2 linked regions of the Myxosarcina sp. GI1 genome follow. The protein of the gene in region 1 interacts with the protein of each later gene in a pairwise test. Links are inferred from orthologs where the notes say so. Each region holds a gene or a part of one and is shown in the gene's direction. Other genes may lie near its edges.

What was found.
Region 2: the proteins of uvrA (region 1) and uvrB interact in binary tests that used the Escherichia coli proteins (3 or more experiments, as listed by UniProt). The link is inferred for Myxosarcina sp. GI1 from one-to-one orthologs.

The regions. Positions count from the first base shown.
Region 1 is NZ_JRFE01000015.1:220,233-228,370, reverse strand. What follows is about bases 3,488-6,909. They hold uvrA (excinuclease ABC subunit UvrA), read left to right. Parts: upstream 3,488-3,790; coding sequence 3,791-6,709; downstream 6,710-6,909. Other genes in these bases: KV40_RS11575 (hypothetical protein), read left to right, coding at 6,823-6,909; KV40_RS34885 (hypothetical protein), read right to left, coding at 3,502-3,729. In the rest of the region: KV40_RS11605 (CTP synthase), read right to left, coding at 96-1,760; KV40_RS11600 (hypothetical protein), read right to left, coding at 1,868-2,350; KV40_RS11595 (hypothetical protein), read right to left, coding at 2,374-2,592; KV40_RS11590 (hypothetical protein), read left to right, coding at 2,825-3,055; KV40_RS11585 (PIN domain-containing protein), read left to right, coding at 3,052-3,480; more of KV40_RS11575, read left to right, coding at 6,910-7,131. UniProt on the Escherichia coli protein: The UvrABC repair system catalyzes the recognition and processing of DNA lesions. UvrA is an ATPase and a DNA-binding protein. A damage recognition complex composed of 2 UvrA and 2 UvrB subunits scans DNA for abnormalities.
Region 2 is NZ_JRFE01000020.1:4,263-20,251, reverse strand. The notes cover bases 5,270-8,246. They hold uvrB (excinuclease ABC subunit UvrB), read left to right. Parts: upstream 5,270-5,743; coding sequence 5,744-7,750; downstream 7,751-8,246. Other genes in these bases: KV40_RS15305 (16S rRNA (cytosine(967)-C(5))-methyltransferase), read left to right, coding at 7,801-8,246; KV40_RS15315 (DUF4278 domain-containing protein), read right to left, coding at 5,270-5,421. Outside these bases: KV40_RS15330 (CHAT domain-containing protein), read right to left, coding at 427-1,047; KV40_RS15325 (FHA domain-containing protein), read right to left, coding at 1,087-2,673; KV40_RS15320 (4Fe-4S binding protein), read right to left, coding at 2,748-4,547; more of KV40_RS15315, read right to left, coding at 5,140-5,269; more of KV40_RS15305, read left to right, coding at 8,247-9,156; KV40_RS15300 (TerB family tellurite resistance protein), read left to right, coding at 9,182-9,586; KV40_RS34960 (hypothetical protein), read left to right, coding at 9,756-9,926; KV40_RS15295 (GIY-YIG nuclease family protein), read left to right, coding at 10,084-10,728; KV40_RS15290 (RNA-binding protein), read left to right, coding at 11,060-11,341; KV40_RS15285 (tRNA (guanine-N1)-methyltransferase), read right to left, coding at 11,448-12,509; KV40_RS15280 (DUF6464 family protein), read right to left, coding at 12,670-12,999; speD (adenosylmethionine decarboxylase), read right to left, coding at 13,064-13,432; KV40_RS15270 (HAD family hydrolase), read left to right, coding at 13,767-14,510; KV40_RS15265 (cupin domain-containing protein), read left to right, coding at 14,542-14,991; KV40_RS15260 (nucleotidyltransferase family protein), read left to right, coding at 15,112-15,477; KV40_RS15255 (DUF86 domain-containing protein), read left to right, coding at 15,413-15,760; KV40_RS15250 (nucleoside hydrolase), read right to left, coding at 15,814-15,989. UniProt on the Escherichia coli protein: The UvrABC repair system catalyzes the recognition and processing of DNA lesions. A damage recognition complex composed of 2 UvrA and 2 UvrB subunits scans DNA for abnormalities.

The DNA.
Region 1 (8,138 bases):
ATTAATGAGCAAAGCTCGTTTAACATTAAACTTTTCAATGAGCAATTAGCAATAAATTTTGATGAGCGACTTTAAGGTTAGTCAATGAAAATTGTTCACTGTTCATTGTCAATTGTTGAATGTTTGCCATTATTTGCCATTATGGGTTGTTTTTGAGCTTCATTGTGTTTGTGAAGTCCAGTGCGAACAAATCCCAAAAATAGTGGGTGGGGTTCATTAGGACGAGAACGAAATTCGGGATGAAACTGCGTAGCCAGAAAGAAAGGATGATCGCGTAACTCGATAATTTCTACCAAGCGTCCATCGGGAGAAGTACCGCTAATTTCATAGCCAGTTTCTAATAACAGTTGACGATAGGCATTGTTAAATTCATAACGATGGCGATGACGTTCGTATACTACTTCTTGTTTGTATAAAGAAGATGCGAGAGTATCGATTTTTAAACGACAGGGATATATACCCAAACGCATGGTTCCTCCCAAATCTACTACGTCTTGTTGTTCGGGTAGGATATTAATTACTGGATTGGGACTTTCGGGATCGAATTCGGAACTATTAGCATCGTGAAGATTGGCTACATTACGGGCCCATTCTATTGCCGAACACTGCATTCCCAGACAAAGCCCTAAAAAAGGAATTTTATTGAGGCGAGCATATTCTATAGCAGCAACTTTACCATCTACGCCACGAATGCCAAAGCCGCCAGGAACGATAATACCGCTAACATCTTTTAAATATTTCTCCGCGCCGTGAATTTCAAGATCTTCGGCACTGACCCAGCGTAAATGAACGTCACCTTCTACAGCGATCGCTGCGTGTTCCAAAGCTTCTACAACCGATAAGTAAGCATCTCCAAGCTGGATGTACTTACCAACAATCGCAACTTCAATTTGAGTGCGAGGAGAATTCATTTTCTGTACTAAACCGCGCCAGTCTTCTAAATTCGGCTGACGCGCTTCAAGGTGCAACAATTCTAAAACCTGCTGCGCCAAACCTTCCTGTTCTAAAATTAATGGTACTTCGTAAATCGTACTGGCATCTCTGGAAGTTACCACTGATTCTACGGGTACATCGCAAAATTCCGAGATTTTTTCTTTAATCCCCGTTTTTAGAGGGCTTTCGCTGCGACACACTAGAATATCTGGCTGAATGCCAATCGAGCGCAGTTCTTTTACTGAGTGCTGTGTGGGCTTAGTTTTCATTTCCCCTGCGGCTTTTATCCAGGGGATTAGGGTAACGTGCATATAAATGACGTTATTTCTGCCGACATCTTTGCGAAACTGCCTAATTGCTTCCATAAACGGCAAAGATTCGATATCGCCGACAGTACCACCAATTTCGGTAATAACGAGATCTGAACCTGTATTTCTGGCTACTCGATGGATTCTTTCTTTAATTTCATTAGTGATATGAGGAATTACCTGTACCGTTCCTCCCTGATAGTCACCCCTTCTTTCTTTATTGATTACCGCTTGATAAATAGAACCTGTAGTAACGCTATTGAGACGCGACATCGAAGTATCGGTAAAGCGTTCGTAATGTCCCAAATCTAAATCTGTTTCTGCCCCATCATCGGTAACAAATACTTCTCCATGTTGATAGGGACTCATCGTACCAGGATCGACGTTGATATAAGGGTCTAGTTTGAGAATAGACACCGAATAATTTCTCGACTTGAGTAATCTTCCCAAGCTAGCCGCAACAATCCCTTTACCGATACTCGAAACAACTCCTCCAGTAATAAAAACGAACTTAGCCATTAGAATTCCCCATCATTTATTTTAGGCGCGACCCGATCGGCCAAAGTAAAATTTTAGCTGACAAAAGCGATTGTAGGTCAGTTCATTTTTATGTACGAACAAAATAATTAGTTTGATGAAGCAGCCAAACTAAAATCGCGATCGATAATGTGTTCTTTACCAGATGAGTCTACCTCAATTAAAGATAATTCGCATTCAACCGTTCCTTTTAAGTAAGTTTCGCCAGCAACTTCGCCACCAAGATCGATATTACCCATTAGCTTTTGTGTAGTCGGATCGAAGTGAAACTCAAAATAATTTCCCTTAGCCAACCCATCGGTTACGTTGTTGTAAGTCTGAATTAGCTTATTGGCAGGATCGTAAAAATTAACCTTCAAAGATTGTAAATTTTCGGTTTGCCCTGCGCCTTTCTGAGAAATAACTGGCGATCGCCTCTCATATTCAAACACTCCTTTAACCGTATATCCCTTCGCACCCTGCCACTGAAATGTTTGTGTTGCCGCTGTTGCAGATGGGATAAAAATAGAAATAACAATTAGTGCGATCGCAATTACAATCGCTAATTTAAATAAATTTCTCGCTCTAAACATGATTAATAGCAAAAATACTCATGTTAATGGTCATGCTGTTCGGCACTGTCTGTTGGTAAAATGCCTAAAATTTCTTGAGGAATGTCGGCAACCAGTTCTTCAATAAATACGCCAAAAGGCTTGGGTGATTCTTGCAAGCGGTGATGCTTAATTTTTGCTAGTAGTAAAAAGTCAAAAACTTCTTCGATGACGCGATCGGATGCTGTCTCAATTTCACGAATTAATTGTTCTTTGAGGGTCATTTTTTAGGATATTGTCATTTGTCCTATGTATATTCAATTATACTTTTGTTGCTTCTCGCTACAAATTTTTGATGCTATGTTGCAAATTAATCTGGCGAGCAATGAGCTATTCTTGAGACGCTAATTATTTCTAGTTGCTATTTGTTCGCCCTATGAAGATGCGATTGCTCATCTCATAATTAACCGATTTCATATACTAGAAGATAGATATATTTAAGTTTGCAAGAAGGCAATGGGACTACAACAACTAAAAGCAGAAGCCGTTAAGCTTTCTCCAGAAGAGCGTCTCGAACTAATTTCAGCGATCGTCGAATCTTTACAAAATGCCCCTGTTTCTCAGGGCGATCGCTTCACTGCAATTAAACGGATGCGAGGTTTATTAACCACAGATCGCCCCGCACCAACTGATGAAGAAGTAGCTGTCATGCTAGAAGAAAGACGGACAAAGAAGTATAGCAAGTGAAAGTTTTAATCGATACCAATATAGTCTTGGATTTTCTATTGCAAAGAAAACCTTTTCTTCAAGATGCGGAGCTTTTGTTTGAAGTTGTCAGCACTGGACAGATTATTGGTTATGTTACGGCAACAACCCTGACAGATATTTTTTATATTGCTCGCAAACACTCTGGCAGCACAGAAGTTGCTCGACAAGCGATTTCAGAGATATTAACGGTTATGACTATTTGCTCAGTTGATAGAGCAGTTTTAGAGTCCACTTTCAACTCTGGCTTTGATGATTTTGAAGATGCCGTTCAGATCTTCAGTGCAGTTGCTCAAAATTTAGATGCGATTGTAACTCGCGATAATAAAGGGTTTGTGAGTTCTCCTATATCTGTATTATCGATTCAGGAATTACTACAGCAAGTTAAAGCGCAAAATAAAGATTGATTTAATCTGGTGAGCAATGAGCTATTCTTGAACGCTAACTGTTCCTAGTTGTTGTTTGTTTGCCCTACGAAGATGCGATCGCTCTATGGAAAACATACTTACTTTATTTTGACAAACTCTCAGACAGACTTGTGCTTGTTTATTGGTTGGGTTAACGGGCTTCTCTTCAATTGTGACATTTAATTTATTGTGGTTAATTCTTAGAAAAGTTAGCGATCGCCCGTCCAACTTCAAAAAAAATTTGCTCACTTTAGCTTCAAGACTGTCTGAAAACGCTAAGATTACTAAGGAATATTAAGCCACTGTCCTTATGTCCCAGTCGATCGACGATCGCCCCACAAACGGCATTAAACCCGACAATTTCAATAGCAATTTCAATGAAAATACTATTCGTATTCGCGGTGCGAGACAGCATAACCTAAAAAACATCAATCTAGAATTACCGCGTAATAAGTTAATTGTCTTTACTGGCGTGTCGGGATCGGGAAAATCTTCTCTAGCTTTCGATACCATATTTGCCGAGGGACAGAGGCGTTATGTAGAATCTCTAAGTGCTTATGCCCGTCAGTTTTTAGGACAGTTAGATAAACCAGATGTCGATGCGATCGAAGGTTTGAGTCCTGCAATTTCCATCGATCAAAAATCAACTTCTCACAATCCCCGTTCTACTGTCGGTACGGTTACGGAAATTTATGACTATTTGAGATTATTATTTGGTCGGGCGGGAGAACCCCACTGTCCCCAGTGCGATCGCCCGATTTTGCCTCAAACTATCGATGAAATGTGCGATCGCATTATGGAATTGCCCGATCGCACCAAGTTTCTAATTCTCGCGCCAGTAGTAAGGGGCAAGAAAGGGACTCACAAGCAGCTATTATCTAGTCTTGCCGCTCAAGGTTTTGTGAGAGTCCGCGTCAATGGCGAAGTCAAACAGTTGAGTGATGATATCGTTCTCGATAAAAACTACAAGCATAATATTGAAGTTGTTATAGACCGACTAATTAAAAAAGATAGCATTCAAGAGCGGGTAGCCGATTCTTTAGCAACCTGTTTGCGTCTGTCAGAGGGTGTTGCCGTTATCGAGATTTTAAACGATACCGAGCAGTCAGAAGAAATAGTTTTTTCGGAAAACTTTGCCTGTCCCGAACACGGTGCGGTAATTGAAGAGTTATCTCCCCGACTGTTTTCTTTTAATTCTCCCTACGGTGCCTGTTCTCACTGTCACGGTTTGGGCAGTTTACGCACCTTCTCACCAAAACTGGTAGTACCCGATCCGACACAGCCAGTATATAGTGCGATCGCGCCCTGGTCGGATCGAGATAATAGTTACTATCTATCTCTGCTCTACGGAGTAGCGCAAGCTTATGGCTTTGAAATTCAAACTCGTTGGAACGACTTAAGTAAGAAACAGCAACAGGTAATTCTTTACGGTAGCGACGAAGCAATCTACTTTGAGTCCGATACCCGTCGCGGCGATCGCCGAGGCTATCATCGGCATTATTCTGGCGTAATCAAGATGCTAGAACGCAACTATCACGATTCAAATTCTGATAGTATCAAGCAGAAACTAGAACAGTATTTAGTCGATCTTCCCTGTGAAGTCTGTCATGGTCAAAGGCTCAAACCTGCATCTCTATCGGTTAGCTTGGGTCGATACCGCATCAACGATCTAGTCAGCGTACCTATTAGAGAATGTTTGTTTAGAACTAATAATCTTCAGCTTACCAAGCGGCAAGCAACGATCGGCGAACTAGCTTTAAAAGAAATTAGAGCCAGACTGCAATTTTTGCTCGATGTCGGCTTAGATTATCTAACGTTAGACCGCGCTGCTATGACTCTATCGGGAGGAGAAGCGCAGCGTATTCGTTTGGCAACTCAAATTGGTGCGGGGTTAACTGGGGTGCTGTACGTGCTTGACGAACCGAGTATTGGTTTGCACCAGCGAGATAACGATAAATTGCTCGTTACCCTCAAAAAACTCAGAGATTTGGGCAATACCCTAATCGTAGTCGAACACGACGAAGATACAATTCGCAATGCCGATGATATTGTCGATATCGGTCCTTATGCGGGGGTACATGGAGGCGAGGTTGTGGTTCAGGGAAATTTAACGGCTTTATTAACTGCCGAACAATCTCTGACTGGTGCTTATTTAGCTGGGAAAAGAGTTATTGCTACACCTGCCGAACGCAGAACGGGTAAAGCAGTTGGCTTGACCTTGCAAGATTGCCGCCAAAACAACCTCAAACATATCGACGTTAATGTTCCTTTGGGTAAATTTGTTTGTATTACTGGAGTTTCTGGTAGCGGTAAATCTACTCTGGTTAACGAACTGCTGCACCCAGCTTTAAAACATCACTTAACTCGCAAGGTTCCTTTTCCGACTAATTTAGGAGAAGTGACTGGTTTACAGGCGATCGATAAAGTAATTACTATCGATCAGTCTCCTATTGGTAGAACTCCTCGTTCTAACACTGCTACCTATACGGGAGTTTTTGACGCAATTCGGGCTATTTTTGCCGAAACAGTAGAAGCAAAAGCCAGGGGATATAAAGCAGGACGGTTTTCGTTTAACGTTAAAGGCGGTCGCTGCGAAGCCTGTGGTGGACAAGGGGTAAACGTCATTGAAATGAATTTTTTGCCCGATGTTTACGTTCAGTGCGATGTTTGCAAAGGTGCCAGATACAATCGAGAAACTCTACAGGTTAAGTATAAAAATTATTCCATCGCTGATGTATTAAACATGACCGTAGAAGAAGCGGTAGAAACTTTTAAAAATATTCCCCGCGCTGCTAGTCGCCTACAAACTTTAGTCGATGTAGGTTTGGGTTACATCAAACTCGGACAGCCAGCACCGACTCTATCGGGAGGTGAGGCACAAAGAGTCAAACTAGCTTCAGAGTTGTCCCGTCGCGCTACGGGTAAAACTCTCTATCTAATCGACGAACCGACTACTGGGCTATCTTTTTATGACGTGCATCATTTGTTAAACGTCTTGCAGCGTTTGGTTGATAAAGGCAATTCACTTATTGTTATCGAACACAACCTCGATGTCATTCGCTGTGCCGACTGGATTATCGATCTCGGTCCCGAAGGAGGCGATAAAGGCGGTGAAATTATTGCTGAAGGTACGCCAGAAGCAATAGCAGTAAATGAGCGATCCTATACTGGTAAATATCTCCAACAGGTACTAAAAAAATATCCTTTAGCAGAAGTTATTAGCTCTTAATCGATCGCTCCTTGCAAAGTATGGCAGTTTATATTTTATAGCAGTACAAGAGAGTATTAAGACATTGAGCTAAATACAGTTGCCTTTTGCCTTTTGCCTAACAAAACCGATTAATGTCCCAACCTACTAACGTAATGCTATATATGGCACTAGAACCCTGTAACATTTGCGGCAGTCTTAATAGTTCTGAAGCAGAAATCTGCCTTAGTTGTGGTAATCCTCCCAACGGTAGTAAACGCCCTGTAATTTTTCGCGTAGCGGCGATCGCGCTAGTAATAGTTTTTGCTTTGCCGATACTAGTTAGTAGCTTTGGCTGGTTAAGAATAAAGCTCAAACCCCAAAGGCGATCTTTACCACAACCTGAAGTTGCTTTGCGCGATAAGTCTAAAGGTGAAGGCGCGATCGCAGTATTTAAAAACTAAGGGTAGTGCGAACGGTGCCAATAACTAAATCGTCATTATCATTATCATTATCAGGTGCAGTAATCCAAACTACCCCTGGAGTAACAGCAATATTGTCATTTATTCGGTATTGATAAAAAGCTTCTAAATGCCAAGAATCATCTACTCCTGCTAAAAAACTAGGACTATCTACGGAAGGCTCCATACCGATAATTAAACCACCGATACTACCTTGTTTGCCTAAATCTGTTATTGCCAAAGTTGCTGCCCAGTTCCAAATATCTTGCCTATCTACAAAAAACTGTTCGTCTAAAAATGCAACTCTACTATATCCACCCCAACCGCCAACAATAATGCGATCGCTCAGTGACCAGGATAACTCCACCCCATAGCTATCGCTGGCGGTAGGTATTGGTTCGCCAAATATGGCTTCAGTTAAAAATTGCAGGTTAGATAAAAGACTGCCAGTTCCCGTGTCGCTCTGGTTGTAACCGTGAATGTAAGTAGCTGCAAAGCTCAAGCTATCTGTAGGCGTAAATAAAACTTGTCCGATCGCGCTAAAGGCTCCGTTAAATAAACCGCTACCCGAACTAGGATCGTTAGCTTCTGATGCCAGATAACCCGCCGAAATTTCAATTGCCTCGATAGGACGATGAATGATGCCCAAACCAGCATCGCCAGCAGCTAAATAAATTGGGTTGCGAGTGCCAAAAGCCGAAATCGCACCCGAACCGCCATCACCGTCTAAAAAGTTAACCGTACCTGCTATGTCATCGGCTCCTATGCCAGAAGTACCCAAAATTATATTGGTGTTGTCGCCAATACCAATATTATAAAAAAGCACTTCTAAATTTAGATTGTTGTTTTCAGGCTCGGCAAAAGCTAAATTACCTGCAAAAGTTGATGTTTGTTCGGTAAAAGCAGGAAAATTACCCGTTGAAAGGCGAGTAAACAGCAAATCTCGACCATTAAAGCTAGTGGTTAATTCTAAACGCAGGCGATCGCCAAAGACAACGCTGTTATCTTCG
Region 2 (15,989 bases), on another replicon or contig:
TCTGTTATTTGTCCTATGAGTCCCATGTTTTATTATCTGTAAGTAGTAAGAGCCTTCAATTTTGAACGTTGCATCATCATCAGATGGTTTAGATTGACTTGGGGATGGGAGGTCTGAGGGATAGCTATACAAGACGTGAAATTTCTTCGTCTTCCCTGCTACCCGTTTCCCAGTTATCCAGCAACCATGCAACGCTCAGTTTTAAAAGCAATCGCACCAGGCAAACGAGTACAGAATCAGTAGCTGACAAGATATAAAAGGGCGATAACAGCTTACAATTTTACTCTTATCTCAATCTTCACTTTTGTCTGCTACTTAGATTCAATATTAGTTTTACTCTTGGTATCTCAAGCTCATACAATTTGTAGTCAGACTCATAGAAAAACTCATAATTATCGCGATCGATTAAAAAAGCGATCGCAAACTCTAAATATTAGACTGATTTGTAAAAAGTTTGGGGATTAAATGGTGGGGAACTATAATATCTTTCTTGTCTTTGACTGCTATTAACTTACGTGAAGAAGATAAATCGCCAAACTCTGAATGAATGCAGTTGCGACCAAAATCATAGGCTTTACCAATAGGATTCCCTGCTCCCAAAGCACTATAAAACCCAGCACTAAAAGCGATCGCGCTACGGTCTAAAATTGGCTGTGGCATCCCTACGACAAAGTTAATGTGTTTGGCAATTGCTTCGGCTTGCACCTGAGTGTAACAAGCATTAAGCAAGACGCACTCTATTTGCTGACTAAAATGACGAAACAGATCTGCCAAAGTATTTGTACTCGCTAAATAAAGTTGTCCCCAGTTATTTTCTAAGACTAAACCTAGCTCTCCTTCTCCATGTCCGCAAAAATGAACGATTCTCGGTTTTACTTCTAGTAGTGCCGTTTGTAAATCTTGCGGGCGAACGGCTAATCTAGTTTCGATCTCAAAGCAAACGGACGAGCTTTTAATTATTTCGCTTAAGTTACGAATCTCCTGGTTTAATCCTAAAGATGTTGTTCTCTGTAAATTGGAAGCTAAAATCAAAACTTTGGTTTTCATATACAGTATTTATCGGTCGAATGAGATTAAACAATCTCATTAAGCTTCAACTACAACCCTTCCTACTGGTTTGGCGATACAGGTAAAAAGTTGTCCCGCTTCACAACCAGGGTCGTCATCATAACTAACCTCTCCTTCTAACAGGGGCAGTTTGCAGGCTCCACAAGCCCCCATGCGACAGCCAAAGGGAAGCTCAATTCCTTCTCTTTCAGCGGTTTCGAGAACGGTGTCTTCAGAATCGCAGGAAATTTCTTTACCTAATTTGCTAAAGACTACAACAGTAGATTCGGTTTTAGCTGTATTTACAGAGACAATATTTTCTTGCTTCTTAATAGCAGACTTGAAAGAACTCTCTCTGTCAGAAAATTTTTGACTACCTACTAGCTCAGACTCGTTTTTAGTGGCAAAAGACTTTTTCGGACTGCTAAAGCTCTCTTCATAGTAATTTTCCATCGGGAAACCAAAGGTTTTGAATATGGTTTTAACTCTCTCCATAAAAGGATTGGAACCGCAGACATAAACTAACCGCTCTTGATAGTCGGGAGCGATCGCTTGCAGCATCAATTCAGTGAGTCTGCCTTTGTATCCCTGCCAAGCTCGACCTGGTTCGGAGCGAGTTGTAGTCACTGCTAACTTAAAATTGGGATACCGCGCCGCCATCGATTCCAGTTCGTACTGAAAGATAACATTGCGAGGACTGCGGGCGCTGTGAATAAAGCCAAGATCAACATCGGGTTTGGTATCGCAAAGCCAGCGCAACATCGACATCATCGGGGTAATACCGCTACCAGCCGAAATAAATAGCAGTTTTTGAGCTTCCTTATCTACACAGGTAAAATTTCCCATCGGTGCTTTTAATTTAACCTGAGAGCCAACGGAAATGTTATCGTGCAGCCAGTTAGAAACTAGTCCTGGTGGAGCATCAACTGCATCAGTTGGTGGTGGAACTCGCTTGACGGTAATTTCCAAAATATGGGGACGCGAAGGAGTTGAAGAAATGGAATAAGAACGCAACACTTTTTTACCTGCAATTTCTAAAACCAGGGTGACAAACTGTCCTGGTTTATAAGCAAACAATATTGACGGTTCGGCAACAAAACGAAAAGTTTTGACATCGTGAGTTTCGGCGATCGCTTGAATACAGCGAACGGTAAGCTCTCCCGAATTCCACTGATGAGGTGGTTTAGAAAGCTCTTTGTCTGCTGCTGCTGGCTGATGTTGCAAGCTGTTTTCTTCATCCATCCGAGCGATGGTCAGCACAAACCCACCGATGCGAAGCAAATTATTTGGCTTCAAAGGATACACCTGTTTGTGTTCGACTTCCCGACCGTCAATTTGAGATCCATCGGTACTACCAAAGTCGGTAAAGAAACACTGTCCATCTTGATACCAGATGCGACCGTGAATACGACTCACTTCCGCACTATCGAGAACTAAATCGCAACTGGGATGTCTGCCAAGTAGGCAATTTTGGTTTCCAGTTGCTGTTGTTAATAGTTGCTCTTTGTATTCACCAGTTTCGGCATTTAGTGCTTTAATTTTGAACGTGGGTGGCGGCAAAATTTTTGTAGCTATAACTGCCCGCTCTACTAATAATGCCGTGCTTATGCTATTAGTTGTTGACATAAACATCTCCTTAATTTGAACTAAAATATAAGTTTTTAAGCGATACTTTTTGTTCGGTCGATCTGTTGCCGTTTTTAGTCGATTTTGTCTTCAACTTTTCTAATTTTTGTAGGTACGTCCTGGGAGTAACCCTTTGGTCTTTTATGGCGATCGCCTTTTACTTGAGTTAATGCACGATACAAATAGCTTGTCTGAATTGGTTTGGCTAGATTCCCACTTTGTTTGTTTCTGAGAGCCTTAAACTTTGTTTTAGCCAAACTAAGCTCGGAGTTTTTAGAGGAAACTGGATTTATAAGTTTTGGGTTTTCCTGAATGATTTCTGTCAACAGGCGATCGTGTTCTTCATCCCGAAGCTGTAGCTTGTCGCGGAGTTGCTGGAGCGCTTCTTTACTCACATCAGGCTCGAAACGCTTTTCTGATAATGCTTCTGTTAATATTCCCTTGTAAACCCGATCGCGGTCTTGTCGTGTAGCTTTAGGCAATACAGTTGCTAAAACGTATAGCTCATCTGAATTTAATTCGTCTAGGGAACGTCTTTCTAAAAACTGTGAGAAGTCAAAAGATAGTTTTTTTAGTTGACGGCGTAATTTATTAGCCAGGCTTTCTTTACTGTATTGTTCGTAACTACGCCCCCAGGTTCGATATAGCCAAATAGTGCTGACTAAGACGATCGCGGCATTAAATGTTAGTTGAACCAACAAAGGTAGGCGCAAAATTTCTGGTCGCCCGCCATAGACAAAAAAAGCGTTGAAAGCAATAAAAGTGCAAAGAGTAAAAACTCGATGTAAAACCTGTTGACGATTTATATGGGGATCGCGCTTTCTAAAGTAAGAAAACAGTATTTTTTCAAACTTGCTACCAATTAGGCAACATATTCCTACAGAAAAAGCTAGAGTTAGAGGAACTGCAACTAGTTTGGGAATGGCGATCGCTCGCTCGAAAAGATAAAAACCAGGCTTAAAAAGCGTTGCTAGCTGATTCTCTTCATGAGTCCAAACACCAGAAAAATAATAATTAAAATTACCCGCATATAAGTAATAGTAAAAGAAATAACCGCTTACAAGCCCTAAATAACCGTATTGCAACAATTTACGCCCAGGCTTGGCTAGATACTCCCAATAAGTTCTCTCGGCATCAATATCCAAACAAGGTGATTTACAACTGATACAGGCACTAGTTTCCTTGCTGGTATTGCTATCTATAGTGCGACACATAGACTGAGTTATGCTTCTAGGGGGAGCTTGATGAGCCTGACTCCCTAACAGTCCTCTAGGTCCTGTAAACACCATTTGCACCATGCCAAAAGGACAAACATAATGACACCAACTTCGCCCCCCGTAAAGCCAAACTATGGTTATAGCGGCAAGAATAGTAAAGACTAGAAAAAAACCAAAAACCAGACAGGCTGAATTAATAAACAGAATCCGACAATTCAAACCAATAAACAGTAGGGCAAACTGTACGTATATATGATTGCGAACCAGCCAACTATTTTTAGAAATATTTAATCTAGGCTCTAGTCCCAAAGTGCGGGGAATTTGAGAAAGAAAATAAAGCGGACAAATACGCCGCCAAGTTTCGTGACCGAATACAAAGACGATCGCGATCGCACAGGGAACTATCATACCCCAAAAAAACCTGGTTCCCATCGGATAAGGCGTTTCAGAGAGACACTCACCTTGTACTCTAACGCAACTATCGGGCAGCTTGGCAAGACTAATAATGCGATCGCGAAAAGGACTGAGCGAGTTGTTGGGATCGCTGAGATGGTGTGAAATCGGATCGTAAAATAAGGAAAAAATGAGAAGTAGCCAACCAATTACCAGCACCCATCTAATAATGTGCATTTTTGATTCGGAAACTCGATTTAACATTGGAGTCGCACCTACTGAGCTTGATGAGTAAATAATTAAATCAAAAGTATAATTAGGTATATAATTGTTACGATTATTTTTGGTTTTTTTAGCAGCAAACAAATTTATCGAGCATTTTTTGTTTAACTCAACCAAGTAAGAATTTTACTGCCACACAGAATAAACATACTTATCGGTCGCAAAACAGTAAAGTTTTTTATATTTAATAAAACGGCTTTAGAGCTATTAATTTTAAATTCAGGTTACATCAAGATCGCTGATTTTTTCATATAAATTTAGCCATAGTTATCGAAAACTTTTGGTTATTACATTATTTTTTCTATTGCTCACATGAAACGAATGCTTCTCGATCTATGCAAATCGCTATAATTTTCCTCTATTTATGGAATTTAAACTTACAGCAATTTTTAGTTGGATGAGGTACACTTTGGATTAGTCAAGCACTAGGCACTAGGCACTAGGCACCAGGGGGTCAGCGATTCTCGTTTGGTCTACTTTTGTACTTAATTAATATGAAAATTGCTGTAATTATCGCTTTTCTCTAAAATTTATTGGCAATTTAATTTTTGCAAATAAATAAGGTTTTTGATTGCTATACCTTTTTTAAAAATAAATGAGGTAAATTATTGTATTTGCTAGAGGTATTTGTCTCCATAGCAACACTTACAGAAGTTTTGCTATTTCTAGCGTAAACAGTACTTACATACCTAACGCCACGATATTTTAAGTGATGATAAGCTTGGGGCAAAAGCTGTTCTTCATGAGATTTTCTCAGCCAAAAACGGCTTCTGTATTTACCCCCTATGTTACTTACAGTTATGCGAATAGGAGATAAATTTACTTCATAACTATTACCTAAAAAAGTTAATTTCATATTGGATGTTCTCCCTCCTAAAGTTTGTTTGCTCGTCTTTCGCATTTAATATTAATTGGCGAGAGGGACAGTAATGCTCATAAAACTCATTCGAGAACTCATAAAAAAGCTCATACATAACAATTCTCGGTTTATTGAAATACTTTGGGTTCTTAAAAGGCAACAGGCAACAGGCAATGGAAGTTTTTTGAGATTTAAAAGTGAGGAAGGGTGAAGCCGTTCGCAACAAGTTTATTAAAGGTTTTACCTATTTATTCCTACAAATGTACTAATATCTCTATCTGCGCTACATTAAAAATGAGATTTTTTAGCTTTCTGGTTCATGAGCTTATTCAATTTGCAAGCACCATTTCAACCAATGGGCGATCAGCCCCAGGCGATCGCCGAGTTGACTAAATCCCTTCAGGCAGGCAATCGTTTTCAAACTCTTTTGGGTGCTACGGGGACGGGTAAAACCTTTTCCATCGCTCATACCATTGCTAACGTCGAAAAACCCACATTGGTACTGGCTCATAACAAAACCCTGGCGGCGCAGCTATGTAACGAGTTGCGGCAGTTTTTTCCAAACAATGCCGTAGAGTATTTTATTAGTTATTACGACTACTATCAGCCAGAAGCATATATTCCCGTCAGCGATACCTATATTGAAAAGACCGCTTCGATTAACGACGAAATCGATATGTTGCGTCACTCGGCAACGCGATCGCTTTTTGAACGCCGAGATGTAATTGTGGTGGCTTCCATTAGTTGTATCTATGGTTTGGGTATACCTTCAGAGTATCTTAAAGCGGCAGTTCCGTTACGTATGGGCATGGAAGTAAATCAGCGTGAATTGCTTAGAGATTTAGTGTCGGTACAGTATTCTCGTAACGATATCGAACTCGAACGGGGCAGATTTCGGGTTAAGGGAGATGTATTAGAAATCGTTCCTGCTTATGAAGATCGCATTATCAGAATTGAGTTTTTTGGCGATGAGATTGAGGCACTGCGCTATGTCGATCCAGTTACAGGAGAGATTTTACAAAGTTTGAATGGCATCAATATATATCCCGCCCGTCACTTTGTTACGCCAGAAGAAAGATTAGAGCAAGCCTGTCTGGATATTCAAGCCGAACTAGACGCTCGTTTAATCGAGTTAGAAAACCAAAACAAACTTTTAGAAGCTCAAAGACTGTCACAACGCGCCCGTTACGATTTAGAACTATTACGAGAAGTAGGATACTGCAACGGCGTAGAAAACTATTCGCGACATCTAGCAGGTAGAAAGCCAGGTGAACCTCCAGAATGTCTGATCGACTATTTTCCCGATGATTGGCTATTAGTTGTCGATGAGTCGCACGTTACCGTACCGCAAATTCGGGGTATGTATAACGGCGATCGCTCGCGAAAAATGGTGTTAATCGAACACGGCTTTCGTCTGCCTTCGGCAGCTGATAATCGTCCTTTAAAATCCGATGAATTTTGGCAGAAAGTCAATCAATGCGTTTTGGTTTCTGCTACCCCTGGTAAATGGGAATTCGAGCAGTCAGAAGATCGGGTAATCGAGCAGATTATTCGTCCTACAGGAGTAATCGATCCCGAAATTATGGTGCGCCCTACCGATGGACAAGTAGACGATCTTTTAGGAGAAATTAAAGAGCGTGTTACCAAGCAAGAACGAGTTTTGATTACTACTCTAACTAAAAGAATGGCAGAAGATCTGAGCGAATATTTTAACGAACGAGATATTAAAGTACAGTATCTTCACTCGGAAATTAAATCGATCGAGCGGATTGAAATTTTACAGGCTTTGAGAAATGGTGAGTTTGATGTTTTAATTGGCGTTAACCTTCTAAGAGAGGGATTGGATCTACCTGAAGTATCTTTAGTAGCAATTTTAGATGCCGATAAAGAAGGCTTTTTGCGATCGGAAAGTTCGATTATTCAGACTATAGGTAGAGCCGCACGTCATGTTCGCGGAGAGGCAATTTTATACGCCGACAATTTAACCAATAGCATGGCAAGGGCGATTGAAGAAACGGAAAGAAGACGTAATATTCAGGTTGCCTACAACAAAAGGCACAATATTACCCCCAAACCAATTATCAAAAAAGGTGACAATGCGATTCTGGCTTTCTTAGATATTTCTCGTCGCTTAAATAAAGAGCAGTTAGAAGAAATTTACGAAAATTCCAACGAACTCTCTTTAGAACAAATTCCCGATTTGATAGAGCAGCTAGAAGCCAAAATGAAAGAAGCTGCCAAAAATTTAGAATTTGAAGAAGCAGCAAAATATCGCGATCGCATTCAAAATCTACGCGATAAATTATTAGGCAAAAAACGTATCTAAATTCATCTCGTACGGACGTTTCATGGAACGTCCTCTACTACTTTTTGTAAATGATCGACCGCCTACCAGCTACCAACTCTCGCCAATTAGCTTTTCTCGCCTTAAAAAATGTTTACCAACAGCAGGCATATACCGACATTGCCTTAGATCGCGTTTTGCGAAACCAGTCTATTGAAAGACAAGATCGCGGTTTGGTTTGCGAACTGGTGTATGGAGTAGTACGCCGCCAGCGAACCCTGGATGCTTTAATCGATCGCCTGGGCAAAAAAAATGCCCGACAGCAACCTTTAGATTTGCGAATTATCTTACACTTAGGTTTGTATCAATTACGCTATAGCGATCGCATTCCCCCCTCGGCGGCGGTAAACACCAGCGTCGAACTTGCCAAAGCCAACGGTTTAAACAAGCTAGCGGGGGTAGTAAACGGTATATTGCGTGAATATCTCCGACAGGCAGAACATGGCGATCCCTTGCGGCTTCCAGAAGATACCGTACAAAGGTTGGGTATTTTACACAGCTTTCCCGACTGGATCGTTAAAACTTGGTTAGAACAACTGTCATTTACTGAAGCTGAGAAACTAGCGATGTGGTTCAACCAGTCGCCGCATATCGATCTGCGAGTTAATATTCTCAAAACTACAGTAGCAGAAGTAACGGCTGCTTTAAAAGCTAAGGGTGTATCCGTGTCCCCCATGCCGCATTTACCTCAAGCTTTGCGGATTAATAATAGTACGGGAGAAATTACTTCTTTACCAGGATATAAAGAAGGCTGGTGGGTAGTGCAAGACAGCAGCGCACAACTAGTAAGCCATTTTCTCGATCCCCAGCCTGGAGAAACGATTATCGATGCCTGTGCCGCACCAGGAGGAAAAACCACTCATATTGCCGAATTAATGAGCGATCGCGGGTTCGTTATTGCTTGCGATCGCGCTACCAAACGCCTGGAAAAAGTTAGAGCTAACGCCGCACGCTTACAGTTAAAATCTATTACAATACAAACGGGTGACAGTCGTAACTTAACACAATTTAAAGAAACAGGCGATCGAGTCTTATTAGACGCACCCTGTTCTGGTTTGGGGACTTTAGGCAAACGTCCCGACATTCGTTGGCGACATCCAGAGGCAATTGATAAACTTGTTGAGTTACAAAAGGAACTGTTAGCAGAAGTAGCAACCTGGGTAAAACCAAACGGTGTTTTGGTATATGCCACTTGTACTCTCAACTATGTAGAAAATAAAAAAGTAATACAAACTTTTTTAAAACACAATCCTAATTGGAGAGTACAATTACCTATGGCTTCATCTCCCGCCAGTCATTTTGTCGATCCAGAAGGCTGGATCGAAATTTATCCTCACCATAACAATATGGACGGATTTTTCATGGTGAAGTTACAAAAAATTTTGTAGTCTGCCAATAGACACAGTAGAAAAAATGAAAACATTACTTAAAATTTTAATTGGTGCTGCTTGGATAGACGGCATTATTCAACCAGAAGAAAGAAGATATTTACGTCGCGTGGCGCAAGAATTTCAACTGGCAAACGATCCCGAAATTAGACCTTTATTGTCAGAACTGCGTCCCGTACAGCCTATAGAATGCTATCAGTGGTTAGAAGATTATTTAGGAGAAGATCATTCTCACGAAGACTATTTGGAGTTGCTAGAAAAAATTAGTGGCTTGATCTACAGCGACGGCTATGTTGATATTCGCGAAGCCAAACTAATTGAAAAGATCGAGCATTTAGATTCTGCCAACGAATCTAACAAAAAGATATTTAATAAACTATTGAGAAAAATTCAAAAGCTATATCGGTCGGCAATGGAACAGCATGTATGATTGGGTAGCGAGTAGCGAGTAGCGAGTAGCGAGTAGCGAGTAATGATTAATGAAAAGATTTTGTGTGGCGATCTCAATTTCTAAAAGTTAACCATGAATTTTGGGACACATAAAAGAAAACTAGTAGAATCTCTTCAGATTGCGCTAGATAAAGATAAGAAAAGATGACGTGGACGATATACAGTATAGTTATCACTACTATTACTACATACCACAAAGTAAAGTATTTAAAGAAAGTGCTTTAGGTAATAGCAATCTTGATGCAGAAAATGTAAAAGCATCAGATATCCGCATCGCTAAAATATCCGAGCTTAATATTAATCCTTGCCAACTAAGATAGAGAATGTGAAACAAAAAGATACTCTAAGTCAAATTAAGTTTATTCTGCTTTTCCCTATATTTTACCCTACCAACTAAATTACGATTCTTATCTATATTCGTTTTATCCAGTAAGCTCTAGCTAGGATAATTGATGACTCTTAACATAGGCTAATTTTGTGGAACCCGAACATAATACTCCCATCGAACATCAAAATGTTCCTCAAGCTCATCAAGGATTACACAGTTTTTTGTATAGTTCTGATGATGAACATAATGTCGATCGCAATTCCATTGTCTTAGATTCTGATGGAACAGCCATAGTAACGGTGTCAGAGTGGCAAAACCAGACGGAAAATACTAAAGTTGCAGGGGTTTATGCAGTTTTAGACAGAGAACGCATTTATCAGTATATTGGTTATTCCAGGGATGTCCTACGTTCTCTAAAAGGACACATTATCCAAAACGGCGCAGAAGTTTGCGCTTTTATTCGAGTCAAAACTATTAAGTTTCCCAAGCGTCAAGCGATGGAAACAGTAAAAGATGAATGGTTGGCTGAGTTAAATTATACTCCAATCGGCAATACAACTAAGTTAGGTACATGGGCGAGTACAATTGGCGAAGCAGCTAAAGCTACCATGACAGAAGCGGAAAAAAATACTTACGAAGAAAAGAAATTGAAACTAAGAAAAGCAATGGCAGATGCGACTCTTACTGATGAACTAGCAGCGCAAGACACACAAAGCGAAGCCGAACTCAAGCGTCGTCATAAATTAGAAGCAGCAATTAAAAACGACGATTGGAGTTCGGTAATTGAGTCTTAATTTGTTCTCTTACCCGAAGATAGAGAATCAGAAGAACTAACTCTATGCGTTCTCTATCAAGAAATGAACGGCAAAAGATTAACCAGATTTAAAAAACTGTAAGCCACTTGAGAAGAGAGTTTTAGAAGTTATTGGTAAGCCATGGGATAAAAAATAGGACAATTTTGTTTTTATTTTGTCAAAAGTGTTAGTATTAAGGCTGAGAATCAACAGATTAACGATTAGGTTTGTATTCAGTATCTACAGGTTTTTTCCGTACAGTATTGAGCTATTTCTTTTCCAATAATCCTGTCTCTCTAAACCCAAGACTCATTGAGAAGACAATTAAAATATGTCAATTTACGTAGGCAATCTATCTTACGAAGTTAATTCAGAAGACTTAAACGAAGTCTTCGCTGAATATGGAACTGTTAAACGGGTTCATATTCCTAGCGATCGCGAAACAGGTCGTCCAAGAGGATTTGCATTTGTCGAGATGGAATCGGAAGCTAATGAAGACGAAGCTATCAAAGCTCTAGATGGAGCAGAATGGATGGATCGTCAGCTAAAAGTTAATAAAGCTAGACCTCGCGAAGATAATAGAAATCGTGGTGGACGAAACAACCGTTTCTAAGCTTTGCAATTAAACTAAAAAATCGACGCTTCTAAAAACGAGTAGATTAGTCTACGTCACTTTTTTAGGGGCGCTTTGTTGTTTGAATATAAAAGAATTAGCAATGTTATCGAGAAATTTGTTTGGCGATATCGATACAGGTATAAATATCGGCAGTAGTTTTTATTGCCAAATTATTGATATGAGTCTTACTGGCTCGATAACCAGCATCTTGTAAGGCTTTGATTAACTGCGATCGCCTGGGAAGATCTAGCTTACCTCGTTTACCAATTTCACCTAAAGTATAAAAGTAAGGCGGAGTATCTATTTCTGCTGCCAGCTTGGACAGTAATTTTTCTGCTTCTTGCCACTGCCACTGTTGCGCCATACTCAGCAAACGCTCGATATATGGTTTTTGATGCAGTTCTCCCTGCCACATCGCGCCACTTAAAATTACTGAAGGATTGGGACAGCTACAGCTAACTTTACCCAATTTACGCCAGGTAACTGTTTGGTAATTGCCACAACTATGACAGTAGGCGATAAAACCATAATTTTTAGTAGTTAGCTTGGGTTTATGAATTAATCGCAGCATCAAACGATAGGTTTTGCCCGTAAACAGCGAAAATAAAGGTTCGATCCCCAAACCTTTGGTAGCCGCCTGCTGCTGTACGCTACCAATTAACAATCTTAAAGCCTGTTCGTGAGCGGCAGGATGGGAACGAGCGATCGCCCCATAAGCTGCTAAACTATTTTCTGGTAGATGACCCGTTAGAGTACGTCCGTCAGTGCTGGTAAGGTACATCAGACCGCCAATTTTTGTCGCCCACAGCATCGTACTTAGATAGGGAGCGGCAGTACCAAAACAGTCTACATCAACCAAATCGTAATAGTCTCGGTGAGAGTAACACTCAAAAAAAACTCGATGCGCGTCGAAGTTAGTTAGTCGAAAAGATGCGATCGCAGGAGCTAAATTTTGTTGCAGCAGAGAATGTAATTCGGGATTACCTTCATTTATCCATAAGTAATCGGCATGGCTTTCCAGGCAATAGCGCAAACTGCGAACTCCACAACCTGCCAAAGTATCCAATATTCTCAGGCTGCCATTATCCTGACGATAGGCAGCAGCAGCTAAAATACCCAAATCCCTCACTATTTTGGTTTGAGGGTTATAAAAGGCGTTGCCTATCTGAAATTTTGCTTTACCTTCTGTCTGCCAAAGAAAAAGAATCTGTTTTATCCGATTTTATGGTCATTTAATTGATGATACCGTTTTCAAGTGAGTTGACGAGTCAATATTAGCAGAGTAGCTTTGACTTAGACTTAGAGTGGCATCAAGGCGTTTGCGGCTAGCAAGCGTCTTTTTTTTGATAGTAAAAACATTCCTTGCACGGTCCTTGAGGATTAACTGCACAGCGAATATAAGGAGAACGAGCATTATACAGACAACTGAGATCGCCAATATAGCGTTTGCTTAGTGTTCGACGGCGATCGCGATAATAAACAGCAAACAAATCGCGATCGCGATATGAATTGAGTGTCCGAAACTGTCTGAGTCGCTCTTGCCACCTACGATTGAGTTTCTGCAAGATAAATAAATAAGTCAAAGCGGGTAAAATGCCAAGAACTAAGAGGATACCTAGCTTCAGAGCAACCAGATGAGATAAACCATTAGTCATTATTATGTACGAAAAATATGGCACGGCGGAATATGTTTATTTTCTTATAGGTAGAGAGAAGTTTCTAAGGTTGACTCAATAAATCTGGCAAAAGAAAGCCTCGTTCGACCTGCTGTAATTTAATGTTTTTAGCTTGCAGTGCTGTTTGTAAAACTTTCATGGCTCTTTCTGGCTTTCCTTTGCCGCAAAAAAATAAATCGGCAGCAAAATAACCGTGTTCGGGCCAGGTATGGATAGCTATATGAGATTCGGCTAAAGTAGCTGTAGCTGTTATGCCTTGCGGACTAAATTGATGTACGCAGAGATCGATAATTGTACCTTCTCCTGCCGCAACTGCTGCAAGCAAAGCCCGACGTATTTGTTGGGGATCGTTTAATAGTGCTGCTGGTGCCTGCCAAGCATCTAACACCAAATGAGTTCCTATTTTGTTCACAGGCTGGCATACCCTCCAACTATCTTCGAGCGAGCTATGGTAAGTATTAGACGTAGCATAAATAAACGCCTTTTAAGATTAAAGCTTAATTTTATTCGGCAAAGACACGCTATTATCGTGAGAATACTACTATTGTAGCCGTGTACTTTTTATTCTTTAATTTAGCTACTGGCGATCGCTAGCAAATCTCGCCGTTCTTTCATTGCGATCTCGCTCGACGTAAACTAGATTAAAAATCTGGCTAAATTACACTGCTTGTTAAACGCTTTGATTATTGATACAGTCAGATCGGAGACAAGTTTTTTTTTACCAGACTTTATCTTTAAAAGATAATATGTCTAAATTACAAGCTTTGATTTTTGATGTTGATGGAACTTTAGCCAATACCGAAGAAGATGGGCATCGGGTGGCATTCAATCATGCTTTTGAAAAAGCCGAGCTAGATTGGCACTGGAAGAGAGATTTGTATAGAGAACTTTTGGCTATTTCGGGAGGAAAAGAAAGAATTAAATTTTATCTCCAGCAACAGCATCCCGCTATTAAATTCGATAAAGATATTAAAGATTTTATTGCCGACCTTCACCAAATTAAAAGTCAATATTATCAACAACTACTTGCATCGGGAAAAATTTCCTTTCGTACGGGAGTTAAAAGATTAATTAGCGCAGCCAAAGCAGAGTCGATAAGATTGGCTATAGCTACAACTAGCAGTTTAGAAAGTACGGAGGCTTTAATTCGGCATTTTCATCCCGACTGGTTTGAAGTTATTGCTGCAGGCGATATCGTTCCCCACAAAAAACCTGCACCAGATATCTACAATTACGTTTTAGAACAGATGAACTTATCGCCAAAAAACTGTTTGGTGTTTGAAGATTCTCAACACGGTTTGCAAGCTGCGATCGCTGCTGGAATAAAAACCATCGTTACCGTTAATGACTATACCAAAGAGCAAGATTTTAGCGAAGCGGCATTAATTTTAAATCATTTGGGAGAACCAGAACAACCTTTTGAGATTTTACAGGGAGATTGCCAAAATCATAGCTATTTGGATATCGACAGTTTGAAGAAATTACTATGATTTTGCCGTAAGTAAGAAACAAATATTTAAAATGTCATTACCTATTATTCTTCAGCCTAGTGAAGGCAAGTCAGTAACAATTGGTACCAGTACCTGTACCTTTAAACTAACGGGAAAAGACACTCACGGTCATTTTGGTCTGTTTGAGTTTACCTTAGAACCAGAAACCGACGGTGCCAGTCCTCATATCCACAAAGAAATGACCGAGACATTTTATGTTTTAGAAGGTGAAGTAGAGTTGGTATTGGGACAGGAAAAAATAACTGCTGTGTCAGGAACTTTAATGAATGTTCCCGAAAATACCCGTCACGGTTTTTCCAATCCTAGCTCGATGCCAGCTAAAATGTTGATTATGTTTTGTCCTGCCGACTCGCGAGAGCAATACTTTGAAGGATTAGCCGAATTAACTAAAGACGGACGAAAACCAACCCAGAAAGAACTATTAGAATTAACGCAAAAATTCGACCAGTATCCCGCCTAAAGTTAGAGTTAGAGTTATTTCCAACTTTTAAGGCGATCGCTTTTCCTAATAGCGATCGCGAAAATAACAAAAATGCAAAAGTTTGGCTAAATTAAAGTTTTTAGTATCTTGCTACTTTATATGACTACGAATTTATTTTCTCTGCCTATTAAAATACCCATTTTTAAGATAGAAAACTTTTGCAGACGCAACCATATTAATAAACTATCTCTGTTTGGTTCTGTATTGAGAGATGATTTTACAGCGAACAGCGATGTCGATCTTTTGGTTGAGTTTCAAGAGGGAAAAACTCCAGGCTTGGCTATTATCGATCTACAAGACGAGTTATCAGAAATAATAGGGCGTGAAGTAGATTTGAGAACTCCACACGAATTGAGTCATTTTTTTAGAGATAGAGTGTTAAGCGAAGCTGTACCAATATATGACCAAGTCAGACGATTTAACCAGATTCAAACACATACAACAAGCAGCAAAAGAAGCAATTAGTTTTGTTGAAGGTCGGAGTCGAAAAGATCTAGATAAAGAGCGAATGTTGTCTTTAGCCTTGGTAAGATTAATTGAAATTATTGGAGAAGCCGCAAATAATATTTCTTCTCAGAAGCAAGAACAATACTCCGAAATTCCTTGGAGGCGAATAATAGGAATGAGAAATCGCTTAATTTACGCGTATTTTGAAGTGGATTTAGAAATAGTTTGGCAAGTAGTAACTAAAGATTTGCCAACTATATTGCCACAGATAGAAGCTGCTATATCGAAATTAAAAGATTGAAATAGATTTTTTGCTAAATATTAAGCTTTCGCCTGCGAATTATACAAATCATCTCATCTAGCAAATTGCTGAAGTAAATAAAGATAAAACTTTTCGCGATCTACTTCTGTCATCACTTTAATTTTTCTACCGCCAGATTTAATAATGGTTCTGCCTTGACTCGCACCCTGAGTAATAATGTCGGTTTCTTTTTCCTCAAGATTATAAAACTCAGGGTGAGCTAAATAAG